Regions from separate parts of the Arthrobacter sp. R3-55 genome, predicted to be linked through region 1. Evidence: predicted binding sites of a transcription regulator. Region 1 holds the regulator's gene; the other holds the start of a gene.
The links. Region 1 encodes LexA, which represses DNA repair genes until DNA is damaged. Its sites were predicted from a motif close to TCGAACANNTGTTCGA; they were not measured.
Positions count from the first base shown of each region.

Region 2: M1D51_RS15115 (Y-family DNA polymerase) is a predicted target of LexA. The motif match lies at 3,414-3,429, and genes of this name have one in related genera.

Region 1 is NZ_CP096423.1:3,040,644-3,047,539, forward strand. Features, by position in the region: gene M1D51_RS14040 (SseB family protein) at 1-737, opposite strand, end outside; gene priA (bifunctional 1-(5-phosphoribosyl)-5-((5-phosphoribosylamino)methylideneamino)imidazole-4-carboxamide isomerase/phosphoribosylanthranilate isomerase PriA) at 737-1,480, opposite strand; gene hisH (imidazole glycerol phosphate synthase subunit HisH) at 1,687-2,439, opposite strand; gene hisB (imidazoleglycerol-phosphate dehydratase HisB) at 2,436-3,062, opposite strand; gene M1D51_RS14060 (histidinol-phosphate transaminase) at 3,109-4,227, opposite strand; gene M1D51_RS14065 (LysM peptidoglycan-binding domain-containing protein) at 4,306-4,665, opposite strand; gene lexA (transcriptional repressor LexA) at 5,013-5,756, shown strand; gene M1D51_RS14075 (ATP-dependent DNA helicase) at 5,753-6,896, opposite strand, start outside.
Region 2 is NZ_CP096423.1:3,292,231-3,299,126, reverse strand. Features, by position in the region: gene M1D51_RS15135 (DsbA family protein) at 1-220, shown strand, start outside; gene M1D51_RS15130 (LexA family protein) at 477-908, shown strand; gene M1D51_RS15125 (hypothetical protein) at 890-1,315, shown strand; gene M1D51_RS15120 (MFS transporter) at 1,357-2,547, opposite strand; gene M1D51_RS15115 (Y-family DNA polymerase) at 3,492-4,790, shown strand; gene M1D51_RS15110 (uroporphyrinogen-III synthase) at 4,834-5,991, opposite strand; gene cobA (uroporphyrinogen-III C-methyltransferase) at 6,004-6,896, opposite strand, start outside.

The sequences.
Region 1 (6,896 bases):
CCGGACACTGTCCGGCCATCAGCTGTCAACGATGCGACGCCTGCGCCGGGTTGCGTCTCAAGCCGGCGGACGGTCCGAAAGGCCGACACTGTTGAAGCGAGAGCAGACTCCAGTTGATCATCAAGGTATGACGGCGTCCAGTCCCGCTGTTGGGCCAGGGCCCACATGGCCGGGCGGCGGACCACGAACGTGAAGTCCGACCCCGGATCCAAAACCAGCAACTGCGCGCCTTCGGAGACCGCGGAAAGAGCAGCGCGGGCCGCGTAAACCGCTACGGGACGGGCCTCGCCATGCCAAGCCTCCAGTGCCGCAGCAGAGGTAAAGACAGGCATGGCCTTCCGACCATCGGGCGCCTTGAGTGTGACCAATGCCATATCAGCCTGTTTGTCGGCGTGCAGCCCGTCAACGCCCTCCGCGCCCTCGGCCAACTGCGCTACAACGGGGACAAAAACCCTTGCAGCAGCAAGCGAGGAAACAACATCGGCCTCAGTTCCGGTTCCGCCGACCAGCGCGGCAACAGCGGTGAGGTATCCGGCGTCGGCGGTGCCGTCGTCGTCCTCGAAATTGTGGATCCTGGCGTCGTCCCCGCTGAGGCTCCTGCCGGCCCACGGCTGCCCTGCAGAGTCGGCCGCTCCCCCGGCACCTGCCAATGCCGCGGCGATATGCCCTGGGAGGTGGCGGCCGCCGCCAGCTGCGTGGCCTTGGCTACCGTCCTGATGTCCGGTGTCGTGGGGCATCAGCGACGACCGGCAACGTCCAGGGCTTCAGGGAGCGTGAAGGCACCGGCATACAGAGCCTTGCCCACTATCGCACCCTCTACACCCAGCGGCACAAGTTCACGCAGGATGCGCAGGTCCTCCAGGCTGGAAATGCCACCGGAGGCCACAACGGGCTTTCCGGTCTTTTCAACCATCTGGCGCAACAGCTCCACGTTAGGGCCCTGCAAGGTTCCATCCTTGGTGACATCGGTGACCACATAGCGTGCGCAGCCGGCATCCTCGAGGCGGGCCAGGACCTCCCAGAGGTCGCCACCTTCCTTGGTCCAGCCGCGCCCTGCGAGCGTGGTGCCGCGGACATCGAGTCCGACGGCGATCTTGTCACCAAAGCGGTCAATGGCCCTACGGGTCCATTCAGGGTTCTCCAGCGCTGCCGTGCCAAGATTCACGCGCGCCACGCCCAATTCCAGCGCACGCTCCAACGATTCGTCATCGCGCAAGCCGCCGGACAGTTCAACCTTGACGTTCAACTGCTTCACTACTTCGCTGATGAGGTCAGCGTTGTTGCCACGGCCGAACGCGGCATCAAGGTCCACCATATGAACCCATTCAGCACCGGCATTCTGCCAGTTCAAGGCTGCTTCCAGGGGTGTTCCATAGCTGGTTTCCGAGCCGGCCTCCCCTTGGAGGAGGCGGACTGCCTGGCCGTCAACGATGTCGACGGCGGGCAGGAGTTCCAGCACTGGCTGGGTGGAGGTGGTCATGTGGGTCCTTGGAGTTCGAGGTTTGACTCGGGTTGTGGGTGACCGGCTCAGTTACCGGGCAGCGTCAGGAGGTAAGCAGCCAGCAGGGACAACCCCGCCAGAACATAGAAAGAGATGGGTACCCAACGGGGCTTCTTTTGCTGGTGAAACGAAATGCCTCCACCCACCAGAACGCCCGCCAGGCCCATGAGAACAACAGACCACATCTAGGCCGCACCGCTTCCAGTAGCTTCCGCCGCTGGAGTGCCCGGCTTTTTCAGGCCGTCCACCCAGTTCCGCAGCAGGCGGGCGCCGGCATCGCCGGACTTCTCCGGGTGGAACTGCGTTGCGCACAGAGGTCCGTTTTCCACGGCGGCAATGAAACGCGCGCCGTGCTCGGACCACGTCACCTGGGGCGGGGCCATGCGCGGCTGCACAACGTCGAAGTTCCACTCCTGCACACCATAAGAGTGCACAAAATAGAAACGCTCGTTCTCCACACCGGCAAAAAGTTTGGAACCTTCCGGGACATCCACGGTGTTCCAGCCCATGTGCGGCACAACGGGGGCAGGCAGGAGTTCCACCTTGCCTGGCCACTCAGCCATGCCCTCGGATTCCGTGCCGTGTTCAACACCGGCTTCAAAGAGGACCTGCAAACCGACACAGATGGCCAGCACGGGGCGACCACCGGCTACCCGGCGTCCGATCATCCGGATGCCATCCACGGCTTTGAGTTCCTTCATGACGGTCTCGAAAGCGCCAACGCCCGGAACCACCAAGCCGTCGGCATTGAGCACGTCTTCAGGCTTGGAGCTGAGCACCACGTGCGCACCGGCCCGCTCCAAGGCCCTCACAGCGGACCGTACATTGCCCGAACCGTAGTCGAGCACCGTGACCGTGGGCTTGCCTTCCGGGGACTCGGGCTTGACCAACGCGCTGGTGTCGGCCACTGCCCCGTCCTTGAGTACTTGTCCGCTCACAATGCCCCCTTGGTGGACGGAATGCCCTCAACCCGGGGATCCGATTCCACTGCGGCACGCAGTGCCCTGGCAAAGGCCTTGAATTGAGCTTCGACAATGTGGTGGGGATCGCGGCCGGCAAGGACGTTCATGTGCAAGCAGATGCCTGCGTGCAGCGTGATGGCCTCGAAGACGTGCCGGGTCAAGGAGCCGGTGAAGTGACCACCAATGAGGTGGTACTCCTGCCCGGCGGGTTCACCCCCGTGGACCAGGTAAGGCCGCCCGGAAACATCCACGACAGCATGGGCCAGGGCTTCATCCAACGGAACCGTGGCTTCGCCAAAGCGACGAATGCCGGCTTTGTTGCCCAAAGCGGTGCGCAGGACCTCGCCGAAGGTGATGGCCACGTCTTCCACCGTGTGGTGGGCGTCAATGTGGGTATCGCCTGTGGCTTTGACGGTCATGTCAATCAGCGAGTGCTTGCACAGGGCAGTCAGCATGTGGTCATAGAACGGTACGGAGGTGCTGATGTCCGAGACACCGGCCCCGTCCAGGTTGATCTCCACCAGGACCGAGGATTCGCTGGTGGTGCGCTCCATGCGCGCAGTACGGGCAGCGGACGGCGTGGCGCCGGTTTCGCTCATTGGGACGTCCTTATACACGAAGAGTGGGGTGGGTCTATAGACAAGTTTAGGCGGACTGTGGCGCCTGGCCATCCAGCAGCGCTTCCAGCGCCTCGAGGAAAGCCGTAGTTTCCGGTTCGGTTCCCGCGGTGACCCGCAAGTGGCCCGGAATACCGACATCGCGAATCAGCACTCCGGCATCAAGCAGGCCCTGCCAGATGGCGTGCGGGTTCTCGAGCCCACCGAAGAAGACATAGTTCGAGTCCGAGGCCGCAGGCTTTAGTCCCATGCGCAGGAGTTCGGTCACGATGCGGTCGCGCTGGACCTTAATGTCCTCAACGTCGGCCATGAGGGCTTCGCGGTGGTTGAGCGCAGCCAGGGCGGTTGCCTGAGTGACAGCGGATAGGTGGTACGGGAGGCGGACCAGCCTGATGGCATCCGTGACCTCGGGAGCTGCAGCCATATAGCCCAGCCGGGCGCCGGCCAGGGCGAACGCTTTGCTCATGGTGCGGGAGACGATCAAACGCTCGCGTCCGGGCAGCAGCGTCAGCGCACTCGGAGTGTTGTCGTGCGCGAACTCGTGGTAGGCCTCATCGACGATCACGATGGCACGGCTCGCTTCGCCGGCCTCGTAAACGGCCTCGACGACGTCAAGGGTCAGCCCTGTACCTGTGGGGTTGTTGGGTGAGCACAGGAAAACAATGTTGGCGCCCGTATCCCGGACCTGCGCGGCGGCTGATTCTGCATCCAGTCCGTAATCCTCAGCCCTGATGCCGCTGACGTATTCCGTATCAGTGCCACTGGCAAGCAAGGGATACATGGAGTACGTGGGCGGGAATCCCAAGGCTTTTCGTCCGGGGCCGCCAAACGCCTGGAGGATCTGTTGCAGAACCTCATTGGATCCATTGGCCGCCCAGATGTTGTCCGGGGTGAGGTTGTGGCCGAGGTATTCGGCCAGGGACTCCCGAAGTTCCGTAAACTCCCGGTCCGGGTAGCGGTTGAGGCCGGTGGCGGCGGCAGCAACAGCTTCCGTGATGGCCGCCTGCACGTCGGCAGGGACGCCATGGGTGTTTTCGTTGACGTTGAGCAAAATGGGGACGTCAAGCTGCGGTGCGCCGTATGGGCTAAGTCCACGCAGGTTGGTCCGAAGGGGTAGTCGGTCTAGTCGCTCAAGCTGGTCACTCACCAAGACAGTTTAAGGGGCTGCCGGGACTGCCGACTAACTGTGACGCAGGGCGGCCGGCTCACATACCGACGGTACGAACTAATTTGCCGGCACGAACAGCTGCTGGCCGGGCTGGATACGGCCCCCACGGAGGTCGTTGAGCTGGATGATCTCAGCGATGACGTCGCGGGGATCCCGCTCAGGAGCAGCGGCGCCGGCAATGCCCCAGAGCGACTGTCCCGGCTGGACCGTCACGGTGATGGCGACGGGCGGCTGCAGTTGCGCCTGCGAATCCGAAGCTTTGGCAGGTGAGGTAATAAAGCCTGCAAGGCTCAGCAATGCGGCAACCAGCAGCATGGCCGGGATGCCGAAAAAGACCATCCGCCCCCGTCGGGTCAGGCGCAGGCGCGCCGGCGCCTGGGTGGTGCGGAAATCAGCGAACGTAGTGATTGCGGACATGAGCTGAGCCCTTCTGAGCTATTGCCGTGCGCCGGGTGCCGGTACATGGCTGCCAATTCTGTGTGTTCCCCTGCCCCGGCGCCGTCTGTTCGAACACCTCGTTCGAACATCCAACGCCTGGAGCAGATTTATAGAACACATATTCGAACCTTGCTATGACATTTTTAGCACTTATCAACGAACGGTGTCGAGACTCGCTAGAACAAATGTTTGATAAACGCCTGTGGCTGCCCTACGTTTGAGTGAAGAAACAGCACTGTTTCAGTGGAACAGGAGGGTCTGACATTTTTTTGCAGACCCTGACGTCCCCGGGGCACTCCGGGCGGAATGGAAAGGCATTGGCGAACATGGCAGCGAAAGCCACCGGCGGCGGGGCACCCCTGCGGAGCCAGCAGCCTCAAAAGAGTCCCAAGAGCCTGACCGTCCGGCAGAAGAAGATCCTGGAAACCATCCAGCGCTCGGTCAATGACAACGGCTATCCACCCAGCATGCGTGAGATTGGCGACACCGTTGGCCTGGCAAGCCTGTCCAGCGTCACGCATCAGCTTTCCCAGTTGGAGAAGCTTGGCTACCTCCGCAGGGACCCCAAGCGTCCGCGCGCCATGGAAGTCCTTATGCCGCTGACTTTGGATGGTGGACCCATTCCTGGAGTGGAAGCGCCCGCAACCCTCCGCAGCACCGGAGGCCTCGCCGTCACTGAGCTTGCCAGTGCCAGCGATACCGCCATGGTGCCGTTGGTTGGCCGGATCGCTGCCGGCGGACCCATCCTTGCCGACCAGACAGTGGAGGACGTCCTACCGCTGCCCCGGCAGCTTGTAGGGCACGGTGAGCTGTTCATGCTCAAGGTAGCCGGCGACTCCATGATCGACGCCGCGATCTGCGATGGTGACTGGGTAGTTGTCCGCAGGCAGAACGATGCCATCAATGGCGACATCGTTGCCGCCCTGCTGGACGACGAAGCAACCGTCAAGACCTTCAGGCAGCGCGACGGCCACACGTGGCTGCTACCCCAGAACACCCAGTACGAACCCATCCTCGGCGACCAAGCCACCATCATGGGCAAGGTTGTTTCGGTCCTGCGTTCCCTCTAGGAGGCCTTGGAGGACCCCAGCCGCTCCAGCACGCCCCGCACGACCTTCCTGTCCGTCGTCGCCCAGAATGGCGGCAGGGCGGCCCGCAGGAAGCCTCCATAGCGTTCGGTAGAGAGCCGGGAATCCAAAACCGCTACAACACCTTTGTCGCCCGTGGATCGAATGAGGCGACCTGCACCTTGGGCAAGACGGATGGCTGCATGGGTCGCTGAAACGGCCATGAATCCGTTTCCGCCCGATTGTGCCACTGCACGTGAGCGCGCAGTCATCAGGGGGTCATCCGGACGCGGGAAGGGAATGCGGTCGATGACCACCAGGCGGCACGAACCGCCCGGCACATCCACGCCTTGCCAGAGCGACATCGTTCCGAAAAGGCAGGTATCGGGTTCGTCGGCGAACTGTTTCACCAGGGCCGCCATAGTGGACTCACCCTGACAGAGAATGCTGACGTCCAGGCGCAGCCTCATGGCGTCCGCAGCTTCTTCGGCCGCACGTCGCGAGGAGAAAAGACACAATGCTCCCCCACCGGAGGCACGGATGAGGTCTTCCAACTCGTCCAGGGCCTCGGGCGAGGTTCCCCGGCCAGGCTTGGGCAGGTGCTTGGCCACGTAAAGCACGCCTTGCTTGGGGTAATCGAAGGGCGATCCGACGTCGATACCCGTCCAGCCGGGGGCCCCATCGCCAATCAGCCCCAGGCCACCTGCGGCCGGCTCAAATGCCGAGCCTATGGCCAGCGTGGCAGAGGTGAGCACCACCGTGTGGCCCGCAAACAAGCCCTCCCGCAAGCGGCCCGCAACGCTCAACGGAGCGATGTTGATAAGTGCAGGCGCAGTCTCGTCGGGTTGGGAATATCCCTGTTGGGGGTCAAAAGTGCTGTTCCGAGAGAACCACACGACTTCCCGGTTTTCCTTGGCTGCCAGCATGCGCTCACACAACTCCAGGATGAGCATGAGCCGTGAGCGCGCCAGTTGCCTGCCGCCGTCGACCGCGTTTGAGGAGTCCGTCTTGGAATCGGACAGCGCCGCTCGCGTGGCATCCCGCAACTGGTCCAGGCAATCGAGTTGTTCGTCATTGAGCCCACTGGGCAGAAGTCCGTTGGGCACACCCGCGATGGCCATATCCAGGCGATCGGCAGCAGCA
Region 2 (6,896 bases), 250 kb from region 1:
CGCGCTGTTCAGGACGTTCGCCCAGGAACTCGGTTTGGACCTGACACAATACGATGCCGCGATCGCAGACCAGAGCACCAAAGACCGGATCAGTCAGGACGTCGCCGATGGGAAGACCCTCGGCGTGACGGGTACGCCTACGTTCTTCCTGAACGAAAGGAAGCTCACCCTGAACACCGAAGCCCAATTCCGGCAGCTCCTCGACGAGGCCGTGCGTTAAAAGTCCCACTCTAGGCTCAGCCGGGAGGGGCCCCCTCCGCGCCCACCCTCAACCGTTTGCTGCAACATTCCTGCAGGAAACGCACGATTCCCCAGCGCGACCAGTCCGCCCATGCTCTAATTTCACACCCGCCGGCGGTCTTGCAGGCCTGGAATGCCAAACCATCGTGCACCCTCGGAACTTGGTGGAGTCAGCGCAATGTCCGCCATCGGCTGTACACTCAAGTATCGAACATATATTCGAATAAAGGTGTGTTGTGGGCGTGATCGTCGGCCCCCGCGTGATAGATGCGGGCTTTTCCCTGATGTCAGTATTGCTGGCACCTCTCCCGGTGGCGGCCGGGTATCCCTCGCCTGCGCAGGACTATTTTGATGGCAGGATCGACCTCAACGAGCACCTCATTAAGGATGTCACCAGCACTTTTGTGGTCCGGGTGACTGGGCAGTCAATGGAAGGTGCCGGGATCAGTGATGGCGATGAATTGATCGTTAACCGCGCGCTGCAACCAAAGGACGGGTCCGTCGTCGTGGCCGTCCTTGATGGTGAACTCACCATCAAGAGGCTCCGGATCACGCCCTCTGGAGTGATCCTCCAGGCCGACAATCCCAAGTATCCGGACATTCGCGTCCCGGCGCTTTCCGAACTCACCATCTGGGGAGTTGCCACCACATGCCTGCACCACATCTGAGCGGGGCCGGTTTGCAAGGGCCCGTTCCCAGCGAACTCTGGGAACGGATGGGCGCCGAATTCGGCTTGCCGGATCTGGAAAGAGTCCGTGGTCGGCTCGCCCAATTACATGAGGATCCTGAACCTGTGATGCAACAACTGGTACGGGTGTTTTCTGCAGATGGCACGTACTGTCCGGGTTTTCAGTTCCGTGAAGACTTGTCCTTGCACCCCGTGGTGCTGCGCCTGTTTGCGCATGCCATGGAACTGAGGATTCCGCACAACTACTTTTCGGCCTGGATGGTCACCGGCTGTCCGGCACTGCGGGATGCCAGGCCTGTGGATTTGTTGGACCGGCTGGTGCCAGCTGTCCTCGTCTCTGCCTTGGAGCGCTCCTTTGGATCCAGACCAGGGGATGGGCGTATTTGAGGGCCGATGATCTTCCTTAAATACAGTCTCGACGCCGGCCACTACGCCACCTTCACCATGGGTTCTGTTCGTACTCCTCCAAGTAAGAGCGGAAGTAGTCCGGCGTTAACCAGTGTGATGACGCCTGCAGTGACGAGTAGTCCTTCCGGGCCTATACCGATCCAGAGCGGAGCCCCCATGACTCCACCGAGGGCATCACCAACCAGGAAGGCGGTCTGCGAAATCCCGAAGATGAATCCTGTGGCCTTCGCAGGGATCACGGCGTACTGGATGGTTTCTTCTGCCGCAACGGCAAGGGATACGAATGCGGCGCGCACAATGAAAATAATCGCGATCCACAGAACACCAAACCCCAAGGCGAGGGCGGCCGCCGTCGTAATGAGTCCAGTAAAAACTTCGGCGACTGTGAAAAGTCCGAAGGGTTTGGTCCCCTTGCTGTGGCGTGAAAAGAGCCACGTGGCTCCGATCTGGGCGAGGCTCATGAACGCCATAATCAATGCTGCCTGAGCCGCTGTGGCTCCACCGTTGGTCAGAATCAGAGGCAGGTACGGTGCAACCAAGCTGACATAGAAGCCGGAGACTGCTCCTATGACAGCCAACTTGGCCGCGATCGCCGTGTATCGCCGGCGATCAAGTGTGGAATCGGCCTGTCGAGGCTCTTCTTCCACACGGGGACGCACAGGCGGCTGAGGGGAAATGAGAACCCAGACAAACGCGGCGGCAATCAGCGCAGGCGCGGTCAGCAATGCAGTCCTTGCTCCGTCCAGCTGCGTTGCCGCCAGCGCGAAGACCGAGCCGGCGCCCACAGTGCCCAAGAGGATGCCGGTCTGATTGCCCAGATTCCTGGCTCCAACAATCTTCGGTATCTCATCATCAGTTGCAGTGGCACGGACCCAAGGCCTGATGGCCACGAGGACCAGCGAAGCGCCTGCCCCGGCAATTGCCGAGAAGACAACGACAGGGACGACGTCGGTAAAAAGTCGACCAGCGATTCCGATACCGTAGATCAGCGTCCCCAAACGAACAGAATTGAGGCCACCAAAGCGATCTGCGAACGCGCCCCAAGCAAAAGAGAATCCTCCTACGACTGCCATGACGGCATACCCGATGCCGAATGCGACCAGCGCGCCAAGTTGTTCAAAATAGAGGGGTTGGGCGATCTTGGACATCCACATGCCACCGGCAAAAAGAACCGTGAATAGTCCGAGCTGTCCGCGCAATCCGACTTTCATGCGGAATAGCTCAGAATCGCTTCGCCGTTGGCTGTCTTAAGCTGCGGCCAGGTCAAGCGTCCGTTCCCCGGGCTTTCCATCCTTGACTGCATTGACTTCCCCCAGGCCATAAATGATGGCAAACCTTTGCTGCCTCGGATGAGGAAGTTAACACAAGCAACTGCACAATCAAAGTCATATGGATTCTATTTTTCACCAGACAGCAACTGTCGGGCTGAGGCTGCTGCTCCTTGCCCTCGCTGCACCCGGCCCGCCGGTCTATCCGCGTTGCGGGCTCGTCTCCAGGGCCCGTCGACGCTGAAGGGCGCCCACCACGAAGTACGGCAACGTGCGCAATAAAAGCTGAACAGATAGTCCGGTTCCTCGTTGGTGCCGCGGGCCGCGTCGCCACAATGGCGTCAGAAGCGTGATCGGATGGCGGGGTGCGGAAACGCTTGCCAGGCGACGATGTAACGGCGGCCCGGTTCGAGGTTTGTATTCTGCGGGCATGGGGCTAGCCGCCGTGGCGGCAACCTACACCCAAGTGGCGGCTGGCAGCGGCGAAAGTGTCGTCATCGAACAATCAGGTTTCGACCCCAGGCCTATTCCGTTTATTCACAAAAATCGTGGGGGCTCTGGCAACGAACTGTCCCGTGGCTGTCCGCCATAGAGGTCTTCGACCCCAAGGACTGCATACTGACGGAGGGAAGTGGCAACCTTGTGCTCCACTGCGGAGCCGATGGCATCGTGGTGCCGCGCTAGGGTCGCTTCCCACGAACCAGGAAACATTTGAGAGCCAATATCGGCAGCTAAGTTCTTCGACCCAGGAAGCGGCAGGTTCTTGACCGCCGTCTTCTTGTCGGGGCCTGGCGGTACAGTAAAGGTATTCGAATATATATTCGAATGCGCGGCGTGTCCTGCTCCGGAACGGCGGCGCGCGTGCTATGCCCGAACGGAGGAGAACCATGTCCAAACCAGCACCCATGCATCGGATGCAGGAGATTGCCCACGTGGATATCAACTGTTTCTACGCATCGGCGGAGCGTGCTTTCAACCCTTCCCTCGAGGGCAAGCCGCTGATAGTGCTGTCCAATAATGATGGCTGTGCTGTGACCAGGTCTCCGGAAGCGAAGAAGCTGGGAATCGGCCTGGGCGACCCATGGTTCAAACTCGCTCCGCGGGCCAAGGAGTGGGGGCTCATTGCCCTCTCAAGCAACTACGAGCTCTACGGGGATATCAGCTCCCGCGTGATGGAACTCCTGGCCCGGTACTCAGCATGGCAGGAGGTCTACTCCATCGATGAGGCGTTCCTCGGGGTGAAGGGCCGCTCTGAGGACCTGCTGGAACTGGGGCGCACCATCAAAACTGCGTGCCAGCGACACGTGGGGGTGCCGGTCTGCGTGGGGATTGCCCGCACCAAGACGCTCGCCAAGCTGGCCAACAAATGGGCCAAACACAATCCGGCCTTCAACGGCGTATGCCGTTGGGACTCGGTTCCTGAAGCCCAGCGGGAGGCCTTGATGGCAAGGCTGTCGGTGATTGAGATCTGGGGTGTAGCCACCAGGCTGACCAAACGGTTGAACGCCATGGGGATCTTCTCCATCCTTGACCTGGTCAGGGCCGACCCCGTGGCCCTGCGGGACAAGTTCTCCATTGTCATGATGCGCACAGTGCTGGAGTTGCAGGGAACCCCTTGCATCCCTATGGAAGAGGAAAGGATCGGGCGTGACCAGTTGATCTTTTCGCGCTCCTTTTCCACCCCGATCACGACGACGGCGCAGCTGCGGCAGGTGCTCAGCGTCTACGGCCAGATGGCAAGTGCCAGGCTCGCCAAACACGATCTTCAAGCAAAGCTGCTCACAGCGTTTGCCGCCACCTCGTTCTATAATCCCAACGACAAGTCCTTTCCCACGGTTAACGTCAAGCTGCCTATGCCCACCTCGGATCCCGTGCTGCTGACCAAGGCCGCCCACGCGTTGGTTCCCAGAATCCAGGAAGGCGTCAGGTACGCCAAGGCCGGGATCATGGTCACGGATCTCAGGCCCAGCGGCAACCAGAAACCGTTGGAGATCTTCGAGAACCGGCACGAGGAGCGTGGCATCGGCCCACTGCTGGAGCAAGTCAGCAAACGGTATGGCCGCGGCTCCATCGGTTTGGGGCACGCCGGCATCAAGGGAGGACCGGACTGGTCCATGAAACGGGACATGCTCAGCCCCCGGTACACCACCAACTGGGACGAACTTCCCTTGGTAAAGGCGGCCTGAGGTGGGCGGACGTCACCACTGCAGCAGAGGCAGCCAAGGCAATCTAAGCCCGCAGCCGGTAACCGCGCTTCACTACTGTTTCCACGAGCTTGCCGTCCGGGAGAGAGGAACGCAGGCGGCTGACCGTCATGTCCAGGGCATGCACGGAGCCGCGGAGGTCCAACAGATCCGAGAGCGCCTCGCGGGACAACACTGCCCCGCCCGCGCCGAGCAGGGCACGCAGGAGCAACAGGGGAGCGGGCGCCAAGTCAATGACCTCGCCGTTGATCCGCAGGCACCGCCCGCGAAGCTCAATGGTGGCGCTCCTTGTCTCCAAGCGGCGCACATGGTTGAGGGACAAATGCTCGGTGACCAGACGGATCAGCGCCCCCATGCGGTAACGGTCAGGGATCAGTGGCGTCAGACCGGCGTCGACCAATGGTTGTGCGGTGACAGGCCCCACTGCGGCAACCGTCACAGGGCCCTTCAAGGCTTCGATGAGCTGACGGTAAAGGCCCATTTCGTGGGCTGTGCTCCACATCGCATCCACGGCAGGTGCGCTGGTGAACGTCAGGACATCGAGGTTGCCGCCCACCACAGCCTCGATCAGGCGCGGGAGCTTGTCCTCGCCGTCGGGCTTCACCCACCGGTAAGGGGTGACGGTCAGGACCGTGGCACCGGACATGCGCAGCCGTTCCAGCTGGCGCACATCGGTGTAACCATGCAGCTGCACGGCCACCGTCTTGCCGCGCACGCCCTCGGCCAGGAGCATGTCAACCAGTGTGGCCGTGGTTTCGTCACTGCTGATTCCGACGTCGGCAAGTCCGGCCGCCCGCACGGCACCGCGGGCCTTGGGGCCCCGGACGAACATCCGGCAGGCGGACAGTGTTTCCAGCAATTGCTCGCCGATCCCGAAAGAATCAGCGGCCTCGCACCAACGGCGCATGCCGTAAGCGGTGGTGGCGATACAGATGTCCGGCTTCGCGGCAATGATGGTGCGGGTGTCCTCGATGAGGACCATGTCTTCCTGGACAGGGGCGATCTTCAGCGCGGGGGCGTGCAACACGCTCGCACCGCGGCGCTCCAGGGCCTCAATAAGGTCACGGGAACGGCGGTGCGAGGTGACGCCGATCCGGAATCCATCCAGAGGCGCTTCGGCGGCCTCGGAAACTTCCGGTACGGCATTAGGGTCCTGGACTTCAATGGCGCGTGCAACAGTCATGTGTTCTTACCTTCAGGCTTCAAGGAGCGAAGCCGCGAGGCGGCTCAGTTCGGCGGATGCTTCTGCATGGTTGCGGTTGGCTTCAGCCACCTTGACCACTTCGCCAATAACCAGCACAGCCGGGTTGCTGCAACCGGTGGCAGCTGTTTCGATCGTACCCAGGTCAGCAATGGTGGTGCGCTGCCCGGGGCGGTATCCACGTTCCACCACTGCCATGGGCATTTCCGGGTTCATCCCTGCCCGGCGCAACCCTGAGGCCAGCTGGGGAAGGGTGCCGATGCCCATGAGGACCACGATCGTCCCGCCAAGGCCGGCTAGATGCGTATGCTCCTTTTCGGTCAACGGGGCGTGGCCGGAAACTACGGTGAACATGTGGCTGACTTCGCGGTGCGTCACCGGGATTCCGGCTGCGGCGGGAACGGAGATGGCGCTGGTGACACCGGAAATAACCCGTACCTGTACGCCGGCCGCAACACAGGCAGCCACTTCCTCGCCGCCCCGGCCGAACACATAGGGATCGCCGCCCTTGAGCCGGACCACGTTCTTGCCCGCCAGGGCAGCTTCCACCATGAGCTTCTCGATGTCGCGCTGGGTCACCTTGTGAAGGCCCGGCTGCTTGCCCACGTCCACCAGTTCGGCAGAGGTCAGATCGGCGAGCTCCTGGTACGGGGCCAACCGGTCATAGAACACAACATCGGCATCGCGCAGGGCATCCACGGCGCCAACGGTCAGGAGGTCCAGTGCCCCCGGACCTCCTCCGACCAAGGTCACGTGGCCCTCGGCGCCCGGGGCAGGCTCAAAGGCCACGGGAACACCGGCCTCGCGGCAGCGTTCCACCAACGCCAGCCAGCCGTCGTCGCCGTCGTCCACTACTGCCACCAGGAAGGGGCGCTCCGGGAGCGGTC